DNA from 4 places in the Streptomyces sp. NBC_01257 genome. Region 1 is predicted to be linked to each of the others. Evidence: riboswitches for the same ligand, from Rfam matches in the RefSeq annotation. Region 1 holds a riboswitch; each other region holds the start of a gene.
The links. A riboswitch is a leader RNA that binds a small molecule or an ion and turns the genes downstream of it on or off. The one in region 1 is predicted to bind cobalamin.

Region 1 (5,235 bases):
GGGGGAACGGTCCGGGCTCAGCCGGCTGTCGGGCCGGGTGCCGTGGATGCAGTGCGTAGGCATGTCCAACAAGGGCACATGAGTTCCAATGGGAGGAGGCATCATGAAGCCATTGGACTCTGCGCCCCTGGACACGGAGGGCGGCAGACCCGTCGAGCGCGGTGCGTCCGCGCCCGCGGCGGAAGGCGTGAGCCGGGAGAGGACGCACCCGCCGGCCGATGAGAACGCGGGGAACCCGAAGGGGATCGAGGAAGAGGATCCCAGGGAGCGGGTCAACCGCCGCTGGAACGAGATTCTGCAGGAGACGAGGGTCGCACAGACCGGTATCCAGATCCTCTTCGGCTTCCTGCTCAGCGTCGCGTTCACGCAGAGATTCGAAAGGCTGGGTGACTTCGACCACCGTGTCTACGTCATCACTGTCGTCCTCGGTGCCGCCGCCATCGGAGCACTCATAGCGCCCGTCGCGCTGCACCGGTTCCTTTCCGGCTCCCGGATGAAGGACGAAGTGGTGGCCGTCGCAGGCCGGTTCATGGTGTGCGGCATGGTCCTGCTCGCACTGACCATCGGCTGCACGCTCCTTCTCCTGCTGCACACCGTACTCACCGACCTTCTGGCGGAGATACTCGTCGGCGCCGTCATGGCGTGGTTCGCAGGGGCCTGGTTCGTACTCCCGCTCATCCTCAAGATGCGCTCGGGGCGCCGCGACGACTGAGCGACCGGGAAGCGGCTGCGGGGCTGCGGTTCGAGCCGGGCGGGGGAGGGGGACCGACGATCCCCGTCCTGTGCCGGCGCTTGAATCATTCGCGCTCCGGCTTGATCCTTCCCCCACCCACCCGGATCAAGAACGCAGGTCACGAGCCCTGGTTGGAGCAGCTCCGCCCCGCAAGGGTGAGTGAAGCGAGCGGTGGCTCGCGGACTCGGAAGGGAGCAACACACCGACGTATGCCGGCGGCCGGACGGGCGGCCCAGCCTGCCGTGCGGTGCGCACGAGCGTGACCAGGGGCGTCTGCCGAATGCGATGATGGCCGACGACAGGGCGACGGCGGTCCGAGGAAGCCGGTGTGAATCCGGCGCGGTCCCGCCACTGTGATCGGCGAGCGGATCCCGGAAACTCCACTGCCCCACGCGGGTGGGAAGGACGGGGCGAGCTGCGACCCGAGAGCCAGGAAACTCACGCGGTCGCCTCCTCGACGGACACCGGGGCGGATCTCCCCGGAGAGAGGGCGGTTCGGCGTGCCCGAAAGGCCGAACGAAGGAACCTCCGACGACGCCGTGGCGGCGCGGACGGTGGCCGACCCGATACCGTGCCGGATCGTCGTGTGCCGCGACTGCTGTTGCGGCAGCGCAAAGGTGACCGGAATCGATCACGCAGCGCAGACGGCGCGACTGCGCTCCGAGGCACCCGTACGTGTTTCCGCCTGCCTCGACGTGTGCGACCAGGCCAACGTCATCGTGGTGCAACCCTCCGCCGCGGGCCGGGCCGCCGGTGCCAGGCCGGTATGGCTGGGTCTGGTCAACGACCCGGAAGCCACCGAGGACATCGCGGCCTGGGTACGCGCCGGCGGCCCCGGTGTCGCCCCGCAGCCGGAGATCCTCGACCTGTACGCCTGCCCGCCGCCGCGACGGCGGGCGACCTTCTAGGCTCGCCTCGTCCGCCCACACCGGGACACCGGGCCGCGGCACAGCTCGGGTTTCCTCAGCCCCCTCGCGAACCCCGAGCGGACCACCGACCGCCACCGGGCGGTTCCCCGGTACCGGTCAGCTTTCGACCTCGCTGCCGTCGCCGCCCCAGAGGGTGTGGAAGGTGCCCTCGCGGTCGGTGCGGTGGTAGGTGTGTGCGCCGAAGTAGTCGCGCTGGCCCTGGGTGAGCGCGGCAGGGAGGCGTTCGGCGCGCAGGGAGTCGTAATAGGCGAGGGTGGCGGCGAAGGCGGGCGTGGGGACGCCCTGGGTGACGGCGGTGGCGATCACGGCGCGCCAGTCGTCCTGCGCGGCGGCGATCTCCTGGGCGAAGCTCTTGTCGGAGAGGAGACTCGGCATGTCGGGCTGCGCCTCGTAGGCGCTGGTGATGCGGTCCAGGAAGGCTGCCCGGATGATGCATCCGCCGCGCCAGATCGCGGCGACCTTGCCGAGGTCGATGTTCCAGTCGTACTGCTCGCTGCCGGCCGCGATCTCGTGGAAGCCCTGGGTGTAGGCGACGATCTTAGACGCGTACAGTGCCTGCTCGACCTGGTCGGCGAACGCCGCCGCCTCGTCCCCGTCGAGCTCGCGGACTGCCGGTCCGGCGAGATGGCGTGAGGCGTCCCGGAGGGCGGCGTGGCCGGAGACCGAGCGGGCGAAGACGGCCTCGGCGATGCCGGAGACGGGAACGCCCAGGTCGAGAGCGATCTGTACGGTCCAGCGGCCGGTGCCCTTCTGCTCCGCCCGGTCCTGCACGATGTCGACGAACGGCTTGCCGGTGGCGGCGTCGGTGTGGGACAGGACCTCGGCCGTGATCTCGATCAGATACGAGTCGAGGCGGCCCGTGTTCCAGCCGCGGAACGTCTCCGAGATCTTCGCGGGGGAGTATCCCGCGACCGTACGCAGCAGGTCGTAGGCCTCCGCGATGAGCTGCATGTCGGCGTACTCGATGCCGTTGTGCACCATCTTCACGAAGTGACCGGCGCCGTCCGGCCCGATGTGTGTGGTGCAGGGTGCGCCGTCCTGCGCCTTCGCCGCGATCTTCTGCAGCATCGGCCCCAGTGACTCGTACGATTCGGCGGAACCGCCCGGCATGATGCTCGGCCCGTTCAGCGCCCCCTCCTCACCGCCCGAGATGCCCGCGCCGACGAAGTGGATGCCGCGCTCGCGCAGGTCCTTCTCGCGGCGCCGGGTGTCCTCGAAGTGGGCGTTGCCGCCGTCGATGATCACATCGCCGTCGTCCAGCAACGCGGCGAACTCCTGGATCACCGCGTCCGTGGGCTCGCCCGCCTTCACCATGACGACCAGGCGCCGCGGCCGTTCCAGCGCGGCGACGAACTCCTCCGGGGTGTGCGCGGCCACGAAGGTTCCCTCGTCGCCGAACTCCTCCACCAGTGCGTCGGTCTTCGCGGCCGTGCGGTTGTGCACCGCGACCGTGTAGCCGTTGCGGGCGAAGTTGCGGGCCAGGTTGCGGCCCATCACCGCGAGTCCGGTGACGCCGATCTGCGCAGTGGCGCTCATCTGTCTGCTCCTGCTGTCTGTCGGGGAGGCGGGGGAGACCGGGCCGCCGGAGGCCTGGGGGCGGCGGCGGGCCCGAGGTGCTGCGCTGTCCAGTATGGATACGAGGACGGGGGACGGCCTGTTCAGCGCCGGGGCCGGACGGCTGACAGCCCGCCCCGGCACGGCGGGCGCCCGTACTCACGGCGGGCGCCCGTACTCTGTCGTGATGCCGGACCCCGACGCGCTGTCACGCGCCCTGGACGACGAGGGCACCCCACCGCTCAGGCCGCTCCCGCAGGACGCCGCGGACCTGCTGCGGGAGCTGTCCGCGCCACCGCGGCTCGCGGCGCACCTGCGTCTCGTCCACGATGTCGCCGTGCAGCTGGCCGACTGGGTGGTGCTCCACTGCCCCGGCCTGCCCTTCGACCGCGAGGCCGTGCTGTTCGGGGCGGCCACCCACGACGTGGGCAAGGTCCTGCACCCCGCCGAGCTCACCGGACCCGGGTCCGCGCACGAGGAGGCCGGGCGGGACCTCCTGCTGTCCCGCGGTTTCGCCCCGGCCCTGGCCCGCTTCGCCGGCACCCACGCCTCCTGGACCGACCCCGGTGCGGGTTTCGAGGACGTGCTCGTCAGTACCGCCGACAAGATCTGGAAGAACAAACGCGTCACCGCACTGGAGGACCTGGTCGTCACCCGTCTGGTCCGCGCGAGCGGCAGGGAGCGGTGGGAGGAGTTCCTCGCGCTCGACGAGATCCTCGGCAGGATCGGTGACGGGGCCGACCGGCGCCTCACCCACCAGGCGTCCTTCCCCGTATACGCCTGACGGCGCCACCCGCAGGGGATCGGCGTCGCCCGCCGGACAGGGGCCGGGCGCGACCGCACGTCAGGCCCGGCCCGGACGCCGCCGCACCGCCTTCCGCGTCCGAACGCCAACCGGACGCACCCGGCCGTAGTTCACCAACTCTTGACACTCCCTCAGCGACGGCGCAACACTGACCACACTTCGGAGAGCGCTCTCCCGTCGGAATCCGGGCCCCGGCCCGGGCTCGATCGGAATTCGCTCCCGGCGCGCGGCCGCACCGGCACCAGGCCGGTACCGGCAGTACCGACACCTGATCCGCACCTGCACCATCCAGCACCACTCTTTCCCCGCGCCGCACACCCGATGGGTGCGGCGCAGAGCGGCATGGAGGTCCGCATGGAGACAAGACCGGCAAGACCCTCACCGGAACGACCCCGTCCGAGAGCGCGGCGCAGCACGAGGCTCGTATCGATCCTGGCGGGTGTGGCGTCCCTGGCCCTGGTGGCCATGGGATTCAACGCGATCACGGATGCCGGCCGCGCCGACGCGGCACCCCGTGCGGCGGAACGCCCCGCAGCGGCGACCCATGCGATGCAGGGCCACGTGATGGCCGCGGCCGCGCCGGTGGCCTTCGGGGACGACCCGGACGGCGACGGCTACATCCCCGCCGTCCCGCCGGTCACCGGCGTCCAGCCGTCCGCGGAACTGCCCCCGCACCGCTACTTCCACGAGTTCCAGGCGAACTGCTCGGTCAACCACACCGCCCCGGACGACCCGATCGTCTTCCCCGGTCAGGCCGGTAAGTCCCACAACCACACGTTCATGGGCAACGACACCACGAACGCCAACAGCACCACGGCGTCCCTCGGCGCGGGCGGCACCGCATGCAAGGCGCCCGGTGACCTGTCCGCGTACTGGATGCCGACCCTCTACAACGGCGACAAGGAGGTCCGCCCCGTCGGGCCGCAGACCATCTACTACAAGGCGGGAGTCACCGACTACACCAGCGTGCGGCCCTTCCCGAAGGGGCTGCGGTTCGTCGTCGGCAGTCCGATGCAGACGGCCGAGCAGTTCCGTGACCACCCGGGCATGGTCGAGGGCTGGGAGTGCCAGAACCAGTACCACAACGTCGACTTCCCGGCGTACTGCCCGACCGACCGCGATGTCCAGCTCAACATCCGTATGCAGGCCCCCAGTTGCTGGGACGGCCTGCACCTCGACACCCCCGACCACCAGGCACACATGGCCTATCCGAA
Region 2 (5,235 bases), 100 kb from region 1:
GGTGCCGGGCGAGGTGGCGCCGTCGAGCTCGCCGAGGATCACCGTGGCCGTGAGGCCGGGTGCGGTGACGGACGGGAGGTCCGTGTGGTGCTGGAAGTGCGGTTCGACCTGGCGGTGCGCATCGGGGAGGGCGACCCACAGCTGGGCGCCGTGCAGCAGTGCGGCGTGCTGCTTGGGGCTCTCCTCGGAGTGGCTGATCGCCCGTCCGGAGGTCATCAGGCCGAGCTCGCGCGGGCGGACCGTCGCCAGGCTGCCGAGGCTGTCGCGGTGCAGGACCTCGCCGTCGTGCAGCCAGCTGACCGTCTGCAGGCCCATGTGGGGGTGGGGCGGCACCTGCATACCGGGCTCGTCCGCGATGTCGTCGGGGCCGTAGTGGTCGACGAAGGCCCACGCCCCGACCATGCGGCGGCCCAGGTTGGGCAGCAGCCGGCGGACCTCGGTGGACTCGCCGAGCTGCACCCGGCGCGGAGTGAGGAGTTCACGTACGGGTTCGGCGACGACGAAGCCACGCCCTCCGCAGACGGAGAGTGCTGCCTGGCGATCGAGATTGCTCATGGCGCTCAACCTATTCCCGTGCGAGTCCGGGCGGGTGGCACCCACGCCGAATATTTAGTGGAATGTTAAACCATCTCTGTGTGTTGTGGGGATCGGTACGTACGGGAGCGGCCCGGCTACCACCCTCGGCCGAGGAGGTCATATGAGCGACACCTACTTCGAGTTCGGCACCGCCGCCGAGCGCTGGGACCGTGCACGGCTCTTCTTCGACGCGAAGGAGTACACGAGCGCCGCCCGGATTCTCGGCGGGCTGGTCGAGGAGGTTCCGGAGCAGGTGGCGCCGCGGCTGCTGCTGGCCCGGGCCTACTACCACTCGGCGCGGCTCGTGCGGGCCGAGGGTGAACTGCGCGCGGTGCTGGAGCGTGACCCCGTCGAGCAGTACGCCCGGCTGATGCTCGGCCGCACCCTGGAGCGGCAGGGCCGGCAGGCCGAGGCGGACACGCAGCTGCGGATGGCGGCCGCCCTGTCCGGGGAGTTCGCCCCGGCATCCGGCGCCTGACCTCCGCGTGCACCGGGCCGCACCCGCGTAATCCGGGTGCGGCCCGGTCGTGGCACGTGATAGTCCACGGAGTCATGACCGACCTTGTGACACCGCGCCTGTCCCTCCGCCTGATGACCGTTGCCGACGCCGAGCAGGTGGTGGCCGGCAGTCCCGCGCCGGGCGTGCGCTGGGCGCCCGGCTACCCCTCCGTCGGCGAGGTCGCGGCGGCCACGCGTTTCCTCAACACCTGTGCGGAGAGCGGGGATCCGGGCCCCTTCGGAGGGTACGTGATACAGCGCCGCGAGGACGCGGTGGTGATCGGTGGGGTCGGGTTCCACGGGACGCCCGACGAGCACCGGCACGTCACGATCGGTTACGGACTCGTGCCGTCGGCACGGGGCATGGGGTACGCCTCCGAGGCGCTTCGCGGCCTGTTGCGGTTCGCCCGTGACCGGGGCGTCGTCTGCGTGCACGGTGACACCGACCTCGACAACGTCGCCTCCCAGCACGTCATGACGGCCGCGGGAATGCTCTTCGTGAAGGAGGACGCACTGCTGAAGCACTACCGGATCGAGTGGGACGCGCCCGCCCCGCAGGGGTGAGACAGCGGGAGTCGGACGGGCCCCACCGCGGGAGTGGGACAGCCGGAGTGAGGCACCGGACCCACGCATGCGGCGGGGCCTGCCGGGTTCTCCCGGCAGGCCCCGCACATCGCACTGCCCTGGGCTCAGCCGGCGACCGTGGCCGGCCGGTTCGCCTTGCCGTTCTCGGCCGTGACCGCCTGCGGCCTCGGCACCAGCAACCGCTCGGTGAGATACCCGAAGACCAGCCCGAAGGTGGTCCAGAGCGTCACCTGGACGGCGAGCGTCGCCAGCCTGAACTCCCAGAGCAGCGAGGCCGGGAAGTCCTTTCCGACCTCGTTGAACGAGGGCAGGAAGGCGTAGGCCAGCCCGATCACCAGCACATAGCCGGCCGCCGCCGCGATGGTGGCGTTCCAGTTGCCCAGGCGGGGAGCCAGCCGCTTGCCGAGGATGACGGCGGCGACGGCCAGCAGGACGCTGAGCGCGACCATCAGGAAGAACAGGGTGGTGCGTTTGCCGATGGTGTCGGGGTTGCCGACGGCCGGCGGGTTCGCCGGGTACTTCAGGAACGGCACGACGTACACCGTCAGCAGGGCCGCACCGGCGATCAGCGCGGCCGTGGCCCTGGGGCCGAACCGCCCCATCCGGCCGAGGGCGTAGCAGAAGACGAGTGCGGCGATGCCGCCGACCGCCACGCCGAACACCAGGACACCGGTGGCGAGACCGGCGGTGGACTGCATGGTGCGGCTGACGAGTTCCTCGCCGCCGCCGTGGTCGTGGGTGTGGCTGTGCGCCTCTTCGAGGGCAATGGCCGCGTCCACCCGGGACTCGCCGAGGAAGTAGGCGACGAGAAGTGCGAGCGCACCCGCGGCGAGACCGGCCAGCATGCCGCGGACCAGCAGGGCTCGGACAGATATGGAGTTCATGAGGGGTTCCCCTGGATCAAGCGACGGGATCAGTGGCAGGGGAAACCGAGGAGGTGGCGCCCGTCGTGGACCCACTCGTGCACGCCTTCGCCGGAGATGAGCGCGGTGGCGCCCTGCTCGGCGCCGACGAAGTACAGCAGGATCAGCATGAGGATGCCGAAGAAGGCGGCCCAAGGGGCAATGGCCTTCAGCGAGATGGGAGTGATGGCGGGTGCGCCGGTGGCGGGGGCAGCAGTCTGTGCCATGGCAGAACCTCCTGGGGGAACACGCGTCCCGATCGTGGTGCCTGAGACGAAGGTGCTGGGTCTGACTTCCCGTACGGGTACGGGTTCACAGTGGCGCGACCGTGCCGGATTCTCACCGGACTTCCGTCACACCCTCGTCATGTCGTCGCGACCATACCGCCTGGACGCGGGCGCCGCCATGGTGCCGCCGGCCGTACCGGGGGCCCCGAATGCCATGGTGTGCTTGGCCAAGTGGCCACAGTTCAGGGAGTTGAGAGCGGTTATGACGGTACGGGTGATGTTGATCTCACCGGCGATGAACGCCGCGCTGCGCGAGGCCCGTTTCGCGGGGGACGCGCCCCTCGACGAAGCCGGGCAGCGGCAGGCCCGCGCCGCCGCGGACGCGGTGCCCGCAGCCGACCGGTTGCTGCACGGGCCGTCCCGTCGGTGCAGCCTGACCGCAGCCGCCCTCGGGCTCCGTTCCGCCCCTGAAAACGCCCTCCGGGACTGGGAGTTGAACCGCTGGGCGGGCGCCCGGCTGGACGAGGTGAGCGCGAGTGATCCGGAGGGAGTGGCCGCCTGGCTCGCGGATCCCTCCGCCGCCCCGCACGGCGGTGAGTCGCTGCTCGGTCTGTGCGCCAGGGCCGGCGCCTGGCTCGGTTCCCTGGACGGCGGCGGACCCGGACGCGTGCTGGCGGTGGTCGAGCCCGCCGTGGTCAGGGCCGCGGTCGTCCACGCGCTGGACCTTCCGCCGCGGGCCTTCTGGCGGATCGACGTCGCCCCTCTGACGCTGACGGAGCTCAGCGGCCGGTCCGGGAGGTGGAACCTTCGTACCGGCCGGCCGCTCACGGCGGAGACGGCCGGCGCTCAGGCGCCCCAGCCACCCCCGACCGCCCGGCTCGACAGGTAGGAGTCACGCAATGCCTTGCGCAGGCCGGGCACGACGCCGTCGAAGTGCGCGGCGAGCGCCTTGAGCGCCGGTTTGTACGCCCGGCGCTCCTTCCCGCTGAACACGCTGCTCACCTCGGTCTCCGCCGCGAGCACGGCCATGGTCAGTTCGTCCACGGGGATCGCGGCCGGTTCGGAGCCGCCGATGACCGCGTCCCGGACCCTGTCCTGCAGGGCGCGCACCTGCTGCGGATCCTCCACGACGACCCGGTCGACGGGGAGCACTCCCAGCCGCTTCTCCTGCCGCACGGTGATCGCGCGCGCGGCGGCAAGCTGCTCACGGACGGGCTTCTCCGCCGTGTGCGCCTTGTTGTGGACGTACGAGAGCCACCTCTTCGGCGTCTCGGGCAGATCGCGCCACACCGCCGCGAGGAAGGGATCACCCGGCGCCGTGGCAGCACGCCGTGCGACCTTCCCTCCCTCGGCGGTGAGCAGTCCGGCCAGGGCCAGCTCGGTCAGCGCCCCGGCCCGCAGCAACTGGCCGCGCCCCTGGAGATCGGTGAGCTCGAACTTCTCCTTCTCCACGGTGTAGCAGAGCAGGTACAGGCGCTGGGGCAGACTCGGTCGCACGCTCGTCCTCCGGGCATCGGGGATGGCAACCGAACGGGTCCGCGTTCGGCGGTGGTCTGCTACCCCCGGTATGTCTCCAGCAGTCGGAGCCAGATCTCGCTGATCGTCGGGTACGCGGGAACCGCGTGCCAGAGGCGGTCGACGGGCACCTCGGCCGCGACCGCGACCGTCGCCGAGTGCAGCAGTTCACCGATGCCCGGGCCGACGAAGGTGACCCCCAGCAGGATCTCCCGGTCGAGGTCGACGATCATGCGGGCCCGGCCCCGGTACCCGTCCGCGTACAGACCGGAACCCGCCACCGCCGCCAGGTCGTGGTCGACGGCCCGGACCCGGTGCCCGGCCCGCTCCGCCTCGGCGAGCGTGAGGCCGACCGAGGCCGCCTCCGGGTCGGTGAAGACGACCTGGGGCACGGCCGCGTGGTCGGCGGTGGCCGCGTGGGCCCCCCAGCGGTCCGTCTCCAGGAGCGGGACGCCCTGGGCACGGGCGGCGATCGCGGCCCCCGCGATGCGGGCCTGGTACTTGCCCTGGTGGGTCAGCAGTGCCCGGTGGTTCACGTCCCCGACGGCGTAGAGCCAGGGCGTGCCCTCGACCCGGCAGCTGTCGTCGACCGTCAGCCAGGACCCCGGCTCCAGGCCGACCGTCTCCAGGCCGAGATCCTCGGTGCGCGGGGCCCGGCCGGTGGCGAAGAGGATCTCGTCGGCCTCGACGTTTTCGCCGTTGTCGAGCTCGACGGTCACCGGTCCGTCGGGGGCGGCACGCCGCACGGAGGTGACCGAGACGCCGGTACGGATGTCGGCGCCCGCCTCGGTCAGTGCCTCGGCGACCAGCTCACCGGCGAACGGCTCCATCCGGGGCAGCAGCCCCTCGCCGCGGATCAGCAGGGTGATCCGGGCACCGAGGGCGCCCCAGACGGTGGCCATCTCCACCCCGACCACTCCCCCGCCGACGAC
Region 3 (5,235 bases), 470 kb from region 1:
CGACGCCACGTACAACGTCGTCTACGTCGACAGCCACGACTACGGCCCCAACAAGAGCAGCGAGCGCTACGCGGGCGGCACCGACGCCTGGGCCGAGAACATGGCCCTGATGTGGACCTTCCGCGGCATCCCGACGCTCTACTACGGATCGGAGATCGAGTTCCAGGCCGGAAAGAAGATCGACTGCGGGCCGACCTGCCCGCTGGCCACCACCGGACGCGCCTACTACGGCGACCACCTCGCCGGCGACGTCACGGCCTCGGAGTTCTCCAAGGTCGACTCCGCCACCGGCGAGGTCGCCAACACGCTGTCCAAGCCCCTGGTCAAGCACGTCCAGCGGCTCAACGAGATCCGCCGTGCCGTGCCCGCCCTGCAGATGGGCCAGTACTCCACCGAGGGCATCACCGGCCAGATGGCGTACAAGCGCCGCTACACCAGCGGCACGACGGACAGCTTCGCCCTCGTCACTGTCACCGGCGGCGCCTCGTACACCGGCATCCCCAACGGCACGTACAAGGACGCCGTCACCGGTGACACGCAGGTCGTCACTGACGGAAAGCTCACCGCCGCCGCACCCGGCAAGGGCAACATGCGCGTCTACGTGCTGAACGGCCCGGGGAAGATCGGCACGGCCGGTCCGTATCTGAAGTAGCCCGGAAACAGCGGCACTTCAGCCGTGCGGCGCGTGCCCCGGCGGACCGGTCACTCCGGCCCGCCGGGGCACGCGCACACTCGGGTGCGGCTACGAGCCGCCGCCGTCCGCCGCCAGCAGGGCCTCGCGGCCGATCATGGCGGTGGAGCCGGGAGCCGTGCACGCGAAGGCACCCGCCACCGCGCCCAGGCGGGCGGAGCCGAGGGCGTCCCGGCCGTCGAGCCGCCCGTACAGGAAGCCGGTGACGAACGCGTCACCAGCGCCGTTGCTGTCCACGACCGGCGCCGGCGGCACGGTCGCCGGGACGTGGTGCGGGTCCCCGCCGCCGTCCCGGGTGAGGACGTAGGAGCCCTCCGCGCCGGCCGTGGCGACCACCGTCGAGGCACGGCCCTCGCGCAGGATCTCCCGCATCAGGGCGGGGGCGCGGTCGCCGGTCGTCGCCGCGCTGAAGAAGACCAGATCGGACCGGAGCGCGAACTCCCTCTGGTGGTCGGCCAGTCCGTCCCAGTCGTGCAGATCCGTCGAGACGGGGAGGCCGAGGGCCTCGATGTCGTCGTAGAGGAAGCGCGTGAAGTTTGTAATGGACAGATGCACATGGCGGGCGCGCCGCAGCCGGGGAAGGTAGAAGTCCCGCGGCATCCGCAGATCCGCCGGATCGCGGGCGTCGTAGAAGGACATCCGCCGCCCCGTCGCGTCCACCAGGTTCACCGCACGGCGGGTGCCCGCAGCCGAGATCAGCGGGTGGAACTCCACATCGCCCTCGGCCAGCCGCTCGCGCACCCGCGTGCCGGTCCAGTCGTCGCCGATGCAGTCGAGCAGCGCGACGTCCAGCCCCAGCGCGCGGGCACCGAGCGCCACGTTGCCGCCGGTCTGACCGGGCCACTCCTCGATCGGACCGACCATGACGGCGTCGGCGAGCGGAACCGGGAGGGAGTCGACGCGGACGATCGTGTCCACCCCGCTGCCGCCGACCACCAGGACGTCGTATTCGGATTGTTGTCGGGCCACTGTGCCGCCTCTCTGTACCCGCCGTGATCAAGTATGGCCGAACGCCCGTACACCCGTCCGTCCCGGCCGAGGGTCCGCCATGTGAACAGTGCCGTGGAGTGCGCGGACGTCCTCTAGGGTGGGCGGTGCAGCTGGTTCGCCCTGTCCGCCAGGCAGGCGCGTCGCAAGAGGGAACCCGGTGGGAATCCGGGACTGCCCCGCAGCGGTGAGCGGGAACGACCGCCGTCATACGCACTGGATCCGAAGGGTCTGGGAAGCGACGGCCAGTAGGTGTCTGCCTCGGCAGACGTGCCCGCGAGTCCGAAGACCTGCCCGCTGCCCGCGTCCGAACCCCCGGAAGCGGAGATCTCGGTGACCTCGTGGGCGGGTCGGCGGCAGACAGCGGGCGGACGGCACCGAAACGGTGCGGTGAACCGCCCGGTCCGTCACACCTTCGCGCCCTCGTCCCGGTCCGGGATCCGCAGGAGACACGCTCGCGAAGGAGAGCTACGTGACATCCGAACCCACCACGGCGACGGCAGCGGCCACCGTGTACGGCTACCCCCGCCAGGGCCCCGACCGTGAACTGAAGAAGGCGGTCGAGGGCTACTGGAAGGGCCGCGTCACCGCCGACGCCCTGCGGGAGCAGGCCGCCGCACTGCGCCGGGCGAACTGGCGGGAACTCGCGGCCGCCGGCCTCGGTGAACTCCCCACCGGCGACTTCTCGCTCTACGACCACGTCCTGGACACCAGCGTGATGGTCGGCGCCGTCCCGGAGCGCCACCGGGCCGCCGTCGCCGCCGATCCGCTGGACGGGTACTTCGCGATGGCCCGCGGCAGCCGGGACGCAGCCCCGCTGGAGATGACCAAGTGGTTCGACACCAACTACCACTACCTGGTGCCCGAACTGGGCCCCGACACCGTGTTCACCGCCGACTCCGCCCGGCAGGTCGCCGAGTTCCGTGAGGCCGCGGACCTCGGTCTGACGGCACGTCCGGTCCTCGTCGGCCCGGTCACCTACCTGCTGCTGGCCAAGGCGGCCCCCGGCACCCCCGCGGACTTCGACCCGCTGTCCCTGCTGGACCGGCTGCTGCCCGTGTACGCCGAGGTGCTCGCCGACCTCCGGGCGGCAGGCGCCGGCTGGGTGCAGCTCGACGAGCCCGCCCTCGTACAGGACCGCACCCCCGCGGAACTGGACGCCGTCGCCCGCGCCTACCGGCTGCTCGGCGGGGCGGACGACCGCCCGAAGCTCCTGGTCGCCTCCTACTTCGGGCGGCTCGGCGAGGCCCTGCCCGTCCTGGCCCGCACCCCGGTCGAGGGACTCGCCCTCGACTTCACCGAATCCGGCGCCGCCAACCTGGCCGACCTCGCCGCCGCGGGCGGGCTGCCCGGCAAGCGGCTGGTCGCCGGCATCGTCAGCGGCCGCAACATCTGGATCAACGACCTGGAGAAGTCCCTCGCCACGCTGGGAACCCTGCTCGGCCTCGCCGGCCGGGTCGATGTCTCCGCCTCCTGCTCCCTGCTGCACGTCCCCCTGGACGCCGCCGCCGAGCGCGGCACCGACCCGCAGATCCTCCGATGGCTCGCCTTCGCCCGCCAGAAGACCACCGAACTCGTCGTCCTCGCCCGCGGCCTCACCCACGGCACCGGCGCCATCGCCGCCGAACTCGCCGCGAACCGGGCGGCCCTGGCATCCCGCGCAGGGTCCGCGCTGACCCGCGACCCGGCCGTGCGGGCCCGCGCCGCGGCCGTCACCGACGCGCACGGCCGCCGCTCCCACCCCTATGCCGAACGGAGCCCGCTGCAACGCGCGCACCTGGGACTGCCCCCGCTGCCCACCACCACGATCGGCTCCTTCCCGCAGACGGACGAACTGCGCACCGCCCGGGCCGATCTGCGGGCCGGACGGCTCGACGGCCCCGGCTACGACAAGCGCATCGAGGCCGAGATCCGCGAGGTGATCGCCTTCCAGGAGGAGACCGGACTCGACGTCCTGGTGCACGGCGAGCCCGAACGCAACGACATGGTCCAGTACTTCGCCGAACAGCTCACCGGCTACCTCGCCACCCGGCACGGCTGGGTCCAGTCCTACGGCACCCGCTACGTCCGGCCGCCGGTGCTGGCCGGTGACATCTCACGGCCGGATCCGATGACCGTGCGCTGGACCTCGTACGCGCAGTCCCTGACCGCACGCCCCGTCAAGGGCATGCTCACCGGGCCGGTCACCATGCTCGCCTGGTCGTTCGTGCGCGACGACCAGCCGCTCGCCGAGACCGCCCGCCAGGTCGCCCTGGCCCTGCGCGACGAGGTGGCCGACCTGGAGGCGGGCGGCACCTCGGTCATCCAGGTCGACGAACCCGCCCTGCGCGAGACCCTGCCGCTGCGGTCCGCCGAGCACGCCGCCTACCTGGCGTGGGCCACCGAGGCGTTCCGCCTGACCACGGGCGGCGTGCGGCCCGAGACCCAGATCCACACCCACATGTGCTACGCCGAGTTCGGCGACATCATCCGCGCCATCGACGAACTCGACGCCGACGTCATCAGCCTGGAAGCCGCCCGCTCCCACATGGAGGTGGCCAGGGAACTCGCCGGCCACGGCTACCCGCGCGAGGCGGGGCCCGGGGTCTACGACATCCACTCGCCCCGGGTGCCGAGCGCCGAGGAGGCGGCCGCCCTGCTGCGCACCGGCCTCGACGCACTGGGCACCGAGCGGCTGTGGGCCAACCCCGACTGCGGCCTCAAGACCCGGGGCTGGCCGGAGACCCGCGCCTCCCTGGTCAACCTCGTCGCGGCGGCCCGCACGGTCCGGGCCGAGTCGGCAGGCGACACCGCCTGACCGGCGCCGGGGCCGGAGCCGCCGCCATCCGGCGGTCTCCGGCCCCGGCCGGCCTTCTCTGCGCGCGGCCCCGACTTCCGCTGGCTATCGTCGGTCGGGGGCCATCGACCCGAACCGTGGAGGAGCCTCATGCTGCCGTTGCCCGAACCGCGCGACCTTCCGCCGCGCATCGCCACCGGCGCGTTCATCCTCAATTCCGGCCTGGGCAAGCTCAAGGCCGACGAAGCGACCGCCCAGGGCCTGCACGGGATGGCCTGTACGGCCTACCCGTTCCTGAAGAAGCTCGAGCCCGACCGGTTCACCCGGCTGCTCGCCTGGTCGGAGATCGCGGTCGGCAGCAGCCTGCTGGTCCCGTTCGTGCCGACCAGGCTCGCCGGACTCGCCCTCACCGGGTTCTCCGGCGGCCTGCTCGGCCTGTACCTGCGGGTGCCCGGCATGCGGGAACCCGGCAGCCTGCGCCCGAGCCAGGACGGCGTCCCGCTGGCCAAGGACTCCTGGATGTTCGGCATCGGTCTGGGCTTCCTCGGCGCGGGAACCCGCCGGGCGGCCACGGCGTCCCGTCACTGCCGCCGGCACCGCCGCTGCGGGCGCTGAACCACCCGGCGCCGGGCGGTGCCACGGAGTCCGTGGCACCGCCCGGAGTCAGTCGCGCACCCGGGCCACCAGCAGCGCCACGTCGTCATGGCCCTGGGGGTGCCGGAGCTCGCGCAGCAGCCGGTCGCAGCACTCCTCCAGCGAGGGGTCGGGATCGCGCAGCAGC
Region 4 (5,235 bases), 6.0 Mb from region 1:
CTGCGGCTCGGCGAAACCGTGCCCGGTCAGCAGGACCGTGTCGGAGAGGAAACGGGCCAGCTCGACGAGGTTCCCCGGGCCGCCCTCCACCAGATAGCGCAGCGCCTCGGCGACGACGCCCGCCGGTACGGACGACTCGGCCATCAGCTCCGCGTCCGGCACGGCCTCACCGCCGAGCAGCACGGTCGGGATGCCGGCCGCCTTCAGGGCGGCGAGTCCGTCCTCCCAGGCGCGCTTGCCGCCCAGCAGCCGGACGACGGCGACGGAGGCTCCCTCGATCAGCGCGGGGAGTTCCTCGTGGACATCGATACGGGTCGGGTTGCCGATCCGGAAGGGCGCGCCCGAGGCACGGGCGGCCAGGAGGTCCGTATCGGCGGTCGACAGCAGCAGCACCGTGCTCAGCTGGGCGCTCGACGGGGCGTTCGACGGGGCGTTCATGCGCGTGCTCCAGGTGCTCCGGGGGCGATGAAGGGAAGTCCTGCCGGTGCGCCCGACTCGATGAGTCGCCACAGCGCATCGGTGTCCGCGTGTTCTTCGATCAGGTCGCCGAGGCGGTCGAGCTGTTCCTCGCGCAGCGCGGCGAAACAGGTGTCGGGTGCGGGGACGAAGCGGCGGCCGGCGGCCCGCGCGGTCTCCGTCAGGAAGCGGCGGCGGAACGCGTCGCTCTCCAGCGAGCCGTGCCAGTGGGTGCCCCACACGGAGCCGGACCGGCAGCCGTCGAGGCTCCCGCCCCGCCCGTCGGTGAGGAACGGTTCGCCGCCGCGCACGTCCGCGACGCCGTGGTGGATCTCGTACCCCTCGACGGGGGCGCCGAGCGCCTCGCCGGCCGGCCGGGCGAGGGTCTTCTCACGGTCGAACCGGACGCGTACGGGAAGGAGTCCGAGCCCGTCGACCTTCCCGGCGCGCGACTCGACGTCGTCCTCGATCTCCTCACCGAGGATCTGGTAGCCGCCGCAGATGCCGAGCACCGGACGGCCCTCGGCGGCGCGCCGCAGCAGGGCGTCGGCGAGCCCGCGCTCACGCAGCCAGGCCAGCGCCTTCACGGTGCCGCGGGTGCCGGGCACGATGACGAGGTCGGCGTCGTGCAGTTCCTCGGCCCGGTCCACGAACCGCACCACGACGCCCGGTTCGGCGGCCAGCGCGTCCACGTCGGTGAAGTTCGACATCAGGGGCACCGCGCACACGGCGACGCGCAGGATGTCCTCGCCGTGCGGCGGCGCGACGACCGACTCCCGGACGGCGCCGCGCAGCGAGACCCGCAGACCGTCCTCCTCGTCGATGCCGAGCCCGTGGGCGAACGGCAGCACGCCGTACGTCGGCCGCCCGGTGAGATCGCGCAGCATGTCCAGTCCCGGTTCCAGCAGCGACACGTCGCCGCGGAACTTGTTCACCAGATACCCGGCGATCAGCTCCTGGTCCTCGGGGGCGAGCAGCGCCGTCGTGCCGAAGAACGACGCGAAGACCCCGCCGCGGTCGATGTCGCCGACGACCACGACCGGGAAGCGCGCAGCCCGGGCGATGCCCATGTTCACGATGTCCGTGCGCCGCAGATTGATCTCGGCCGGACTGCCCGCCCCCTCGCAGATCACCGCGTCATACGTGCCCCGAAGCTGCTCCAGACAGTCCACGACGGTGGACAGAAGCGATTCCTGCCGGCCGCCGTGGTAGCCGCGGGCGCTCATCTCGCCGACCGGGCGCCCCATCAGGACGACCTGGCTTGAGCGGTCGCTGCCGGGCTTGAGCAGCACCGGGTTCATCAGCGCGGTCGGCTCGACGCGGGCGGCCTGTGCCTGCATGGCCTGGGCGCGGCCGATCTCGGCACCCTCACGGGTGACGAAGGAGTTGAGCGACATGTTCTGCGCCTTGAACGGCGCCACCTTCACACCCCGGCGCACCAGCCAGCGGCAGATGCCCGCCGTGACGACGCTCTTGCCCGCGTCCGATGTGGTCCCGGCGACCAGCAGTCCGCCGCTCATGTCGGTCTCCGTCCTGAGAGTCGAGGTGCTGCTGTACGTGGTGGCGCGGTACGGGTTCCCGGGGTCCTGCCTGCCGCGATCCGCCGGGCCGCGAGGCCCATGCCGGCCCGGGCCGCCACGCTGACGCCGAGGGCCAGCACGCCGACCCGGCGCGACAGCCGCACGGCGCGTTCGATGTCCGCGGTCTCCACCGCCCGGCCCGCGCCGCCGTTGAGCACGGGGCGGTGCTCGACCCGGCCGCCGTAGGCGAGCGTGCCGCCGAGCCGTACGCCGAGCGCGCCCGCGAACGAGGCCTCCACCGGGCCCGCGTTGGGGCTCGGGTGCTTCGCCGCGTCCGCCCGCCAGGCCCGGACCGCGCCCCGCGGGTCTCCTCCCGCCGCCACGGCGAGCAGGGCCGTCAGCCGGGCGCCCGGCCACCCCGCGACGTCGTCGAGGCGGGCCGAGGCCCAGCCGTAACGGCGGTAGCGGGGCGACTTGTGGCCGACCATCGCGTCGAGCGTGTTGGCGGCCCGGAAGCCGACGAGTCCCGGGACCCCGGCCAACGCCCCCCACACCAGGGCGCCGACCACGGCGTCCGAGGTGTTCTCGGCGACGGACTCCACGACGGCACGGGCGATCTGCGGCCCGTCCAGCGACTGCGGGTCGCGGCCGCACAGATGCGGCAGCCGTTCACGGGCCAGGCCGATGTCCCCTGCGGCGAGCGCGGCACCGATGGCCCTGGCCTCGCGCCCCAGCGACGTACCGCCGACGACGGACCAGGTGGCGGCGGCGGTCAGGGCGACGGACGCGGCGGGGTGGCGGCGCAGGGCGCGGGAGGCCAGTGCGGCGCCCCCGGCGGCGCCTCCGGCGCAGACCAGGGTGTGCAGGGCGCCCCACCCGCGGTGGTCGCGCCACAGGCGGCCTTCGACGCCTGCCGCGGCCCGCCCGAAGGCGGCGACCGGGTGCCCCCTGCGGGGGTCACCGAGCAGCAGATCGCCGATCAGACCGGCCGTGGCGCCGTACGCGAAGATGCGATCGGCACGCACGGTTCAGCCGGCCGTTGCGCCTCGAAGGACCTTGGAACCTGTTCTGGGTCGCACAGGGACGGACGCACGGCAGCCGGGCATGGCGATATGTCCTCACTCAGGGTCCGCGCCCTGGTTCGACGTGACCGGCGACGAGAGTCTCCTGGCTTCCGGATCCGCAGTTCCCCCGGCCTTCCAGTCCGCTTGCGTGGACCGTGACTTCCAGTGGTTGGGGGACTGCTCCCCGGTGACAGTGGCGGGACCGCGCCGGATTCGCACCGGCTTCCTCTGCTGTCGCCGTAATGGCTCCGGCAGTCCACCACGCTCCGCGAACACCCGTCAACTTGCCGTTGACCTGCGACGGTGCAGTGTGCGCAGACACACATCGGGCCGGACGCGCACGAGGTGCGTCCGGCCCGATGCGGGTGGGAGTGGTGGGGCTCAGGCGACGATCAGATAGATGCCGTAGGCCACGGCCGCGGCGCACAGTCCGAAGCACACGTACGCGCCGGCGCGCGCCAGCATGAGCGAACCGCCCGCCGAGCCGCCCGCCGAGCCGCCCTGTGCGGCCGGTTCGGGCTGCTTGGAGAGGCCGACGATGCCGAGGGTGAAGAGGCCCACGAGAGCGACCGTGGCGACGAGGGAGACGCCGAAGACGGTGCCGAGGGCTGCCCAGTCGATGTTCATGCGGATCTGTCCTTACCGGTGGCTCTTGGGGTCCTAGACCGTGGCGGGTCGGGCAGGGTCGGCGACCGTCCCGGCGGGGGCCGGGATGGTCGCCGTGAGCTCGTGGGGCTGGGCGGCCACGGTGGGCGGCGGGCTGACGGCCGCGATGGCCGTGGTGACGACACCCGCGGGCTCGGCGTCCGCACCGGCCGGGGCGACGTCGTCGTGGCCGACGGGCCTGCGCCGCGACAGCATCCAGATGGCGCCGGAGCCGGCGATCAGCAGCGCCGCGACGACCACGACGCCCCAGGTGCCCTGCTTGGTGAGGAACTCCGCACCCGCGCCGACCAGTCCGGCGGCCGGCAGGGTCAGGCCCCAGGCCACGAACATCCGGGTGGCGGTGGACCAGCGGACCACGCCCCCCTTGCGGCCGAGGCCCGCGCCCATCACGGCGCCGGAGCAGGACTGGGTGGTGGAGAGGGAGAAGCCGAGGTGCGAGGAGGCCAGGATGACGGTGGCCGCGCTGGTCTGGGCGGCGAAGCCCTGCGGCGGCTTCAGCTCGGTGAGGCCGCTGCCCATGGTGCGGATGATGCGCCAGCCGCCGAGGTAGGTGCCGAGCGCGATGGCGAGGCCGGCGCACACGATGACCCAGACCGGCGGGTTGGAGCCGGGGGAGAGGACGCCGCCGGTGACCAGGGCGAGGGTGATGATGCCCATGGTCTTCTGCGCGTCGTTGGTGCCGTGGGCCAGGGAGACCAGTCCGGCCGAGGCGATCTGGCCGGCGCGGTAGCCCTTGGCGGTGGCCTTCTCCTGGGCGCCGCCGGTGACCCTGCCGCCGATGCGGTACGTCAGCTTGGTGGCCAGCAGAGCGGCCAGACCGGCGACGACCGGTGCGGCGACCGCGGGGAGCAGCACCTTGGTGACGACGGTGCCGCCGTCGACCGACGACCAGCCCGCGGACATCACCGCGGCGCCGATGAGGCCGCCGAACAGTGCGTGGGAGGAGCTGGACGGCAGTCCGACCAGCCAGGTCAGCAGATTCCACAGGATGGCGCCGACGAGCGCCGCGAAGATGACCTCGGTTCTGAGCCCGTCTTCGTTGATGATCCCGCCGGAGATCGTCTTGGCGACCTCCACCGACAGGAACGCGCCTACGAGGTTGAGAACGGCGGACATGGCCACCGCTGTCTTGGGTTTGAGTGCGCCGGTCGAGATGGTGGTGGCCATCGCGTTGGCGGTGTCGTGGAAACCGTTCGTGAAATCGAACACTAGAGCTGTCACGATCACAATCGCGAGCAGCAGCGTGATGTGTTCCATTTACCCAGGCAATCGTTCGACGTCAGTGGCACGTGGACCGTAGGCAACCTGAGTGAACGGAAGATGAACTGAGCAGGGCGTTGCGGTGACCCCAACCGGAGTGCGGCAGCCCTGTTCGTCCACCGGGTGACGGCGGGGTCGGGGCACGGGCCGGTGTGGGCCCGGAATCCTGGGTTCGGCCGGGCCGTCGCGGGAGGAGCGGCAAGGGGCCGCTCATTCGTCGAAAGGATCTTCGTATGAGCGATGAGTCACGGGAATCGATCGAGCGGGCC

Region 2: another riboswitch for cobalamin. It lies ahead of OG408_RS36375 (CbtB domain-containing protein); the one in region 1 lies ahead of OG408_RS35895 ((2Fe-2S) ferredoxin domain-containing protein).
Region 3: another riboswitch for cobalamin. It lies ahead of metE (5-methyltetrahydropteroyltriglutamate--homocysteine S-methyltransferase); the one in region 1 lies ahead of OG408_RS35895 ((2Fe-2S) ferredoxin domain-containing protein).
Region 4: another riboswitch for cobalamin. It lies ahead of OG408_RS09355 (cobalamin biosynthesis protein); the one in region 1 lies ahead of OG408_RS35895 ((2Fe-2S) ferredoxin domain-containing protein).

What each region holds. Positions count from the first base shown of each region.
Region 1 covers NZ_CP108472.1:8,239,217-8,244,451, forward strand. Annotated here, with positions in the region: gene OG408_RS35890 (DUF6328 family protein) at 104-712, shown strand; cobalamin riboswitch at 1,050-1,173, shown strand; gene OG408_RS35895 ((2Fe-2S) ferredoxin domain-containing protein) at 1,273-1,641, shown strand; gene gndA (NADP-dependent phosphogluconate dehydrogenase) at 1,759-3,198, opposite strand; gene OG408_RS35905 (HD domain-containing protein) at 3,404-4,000, shown strand; gene OG408_RS35910 (DUF1996 domain-containing protein) at 4,376-5,235, shown strand, end outside.
Region 2 covers NZ_CP108472.1:8,342,208-8,347,442, reverse strand. Annotated here, with positions in the region: gene OG408_RS36395 (pirin family protein) at 1-555, opposite strand, end outside; gene OG408_RS36390 (tetratricopeptide repeat protein) at 698-1,054, shown strand; gene OG408_RS36385 (GNAT family N-acetyltransferase) at 1,129-1,638, shown strand; gene OG408_RS36380 (CbtA family protein) at 1,764-2,543, opposite strand; gene OG408_RS36375 (CbtB domain-containing protein) at 2,573-2,788, opposite strand; adenosylcobalamin (AdoCbl) riboswitch at 2,834-2,927, opposite strand; gene OG408_RS36370 (histidine phosphatase family protein) at 3,051-3,677, shown strand; gene OG408_RS36365 (GOLPH3/VPS74 family protein) at 3,635-4,285, opposite strand; gene OG408_RS36360 (dihydrolipoyl dehydrogenase family protein) at 4,345-5,235, opposite strand, start outside.
Region 3 covers NZ_CP108472.1:8,710,723-8,715,957, forward strand. Annotated here, with positions in the region: gene OG408_RS37875 (carbohydrate binding domain-containing protein) at 1-652, shown strand, start outside; gene OG408_RS37880 (carbohydrate kinase family protein) at 743-1,630, opposite strand; cobalamin riboswitch at 1,775-1,990, shown strand; gene metE (5-methyltetrahydropteroyltriglutamate--homocysteine S-methyltransferase) at 2,151-4,475, shown strand; gene OG408_RS37890 (hypothetical protein) at 4,605-5,069, shown strand; gene OG408_RS37895 (SpoIIE family protein phosphatase) at 5,118-5,235, opposite strand, start outside.
Region 4 covers NZ_CP108472.1:2,236,630-2,241,864, reverse strand. Annotated here, with positions in the region: gene cobN (cobaltochelatase subunit CobN) at 1-402, opposite strand, end outside; gene OG408_RS09360 (cobyric acid synthase) at 435-1,976, opposite strand; gene OG408_RS09355 (cobalamin biosynthesis protein) at 1,973-3,001, opposite strand; cobalamin riboswitch at 3,137-3,269, opposite strand; gene OG408_RS09350 (hypothetical protein) at 3,422-3,667, opposite strand; gene OG408_RS09345 (inorganic phosphate transporter) at 3,701-4,963, opposite strand; gene OG408_RS09340 (class II aldolase/adducin family protein) at 5,200-5,235, shown strand, end outside.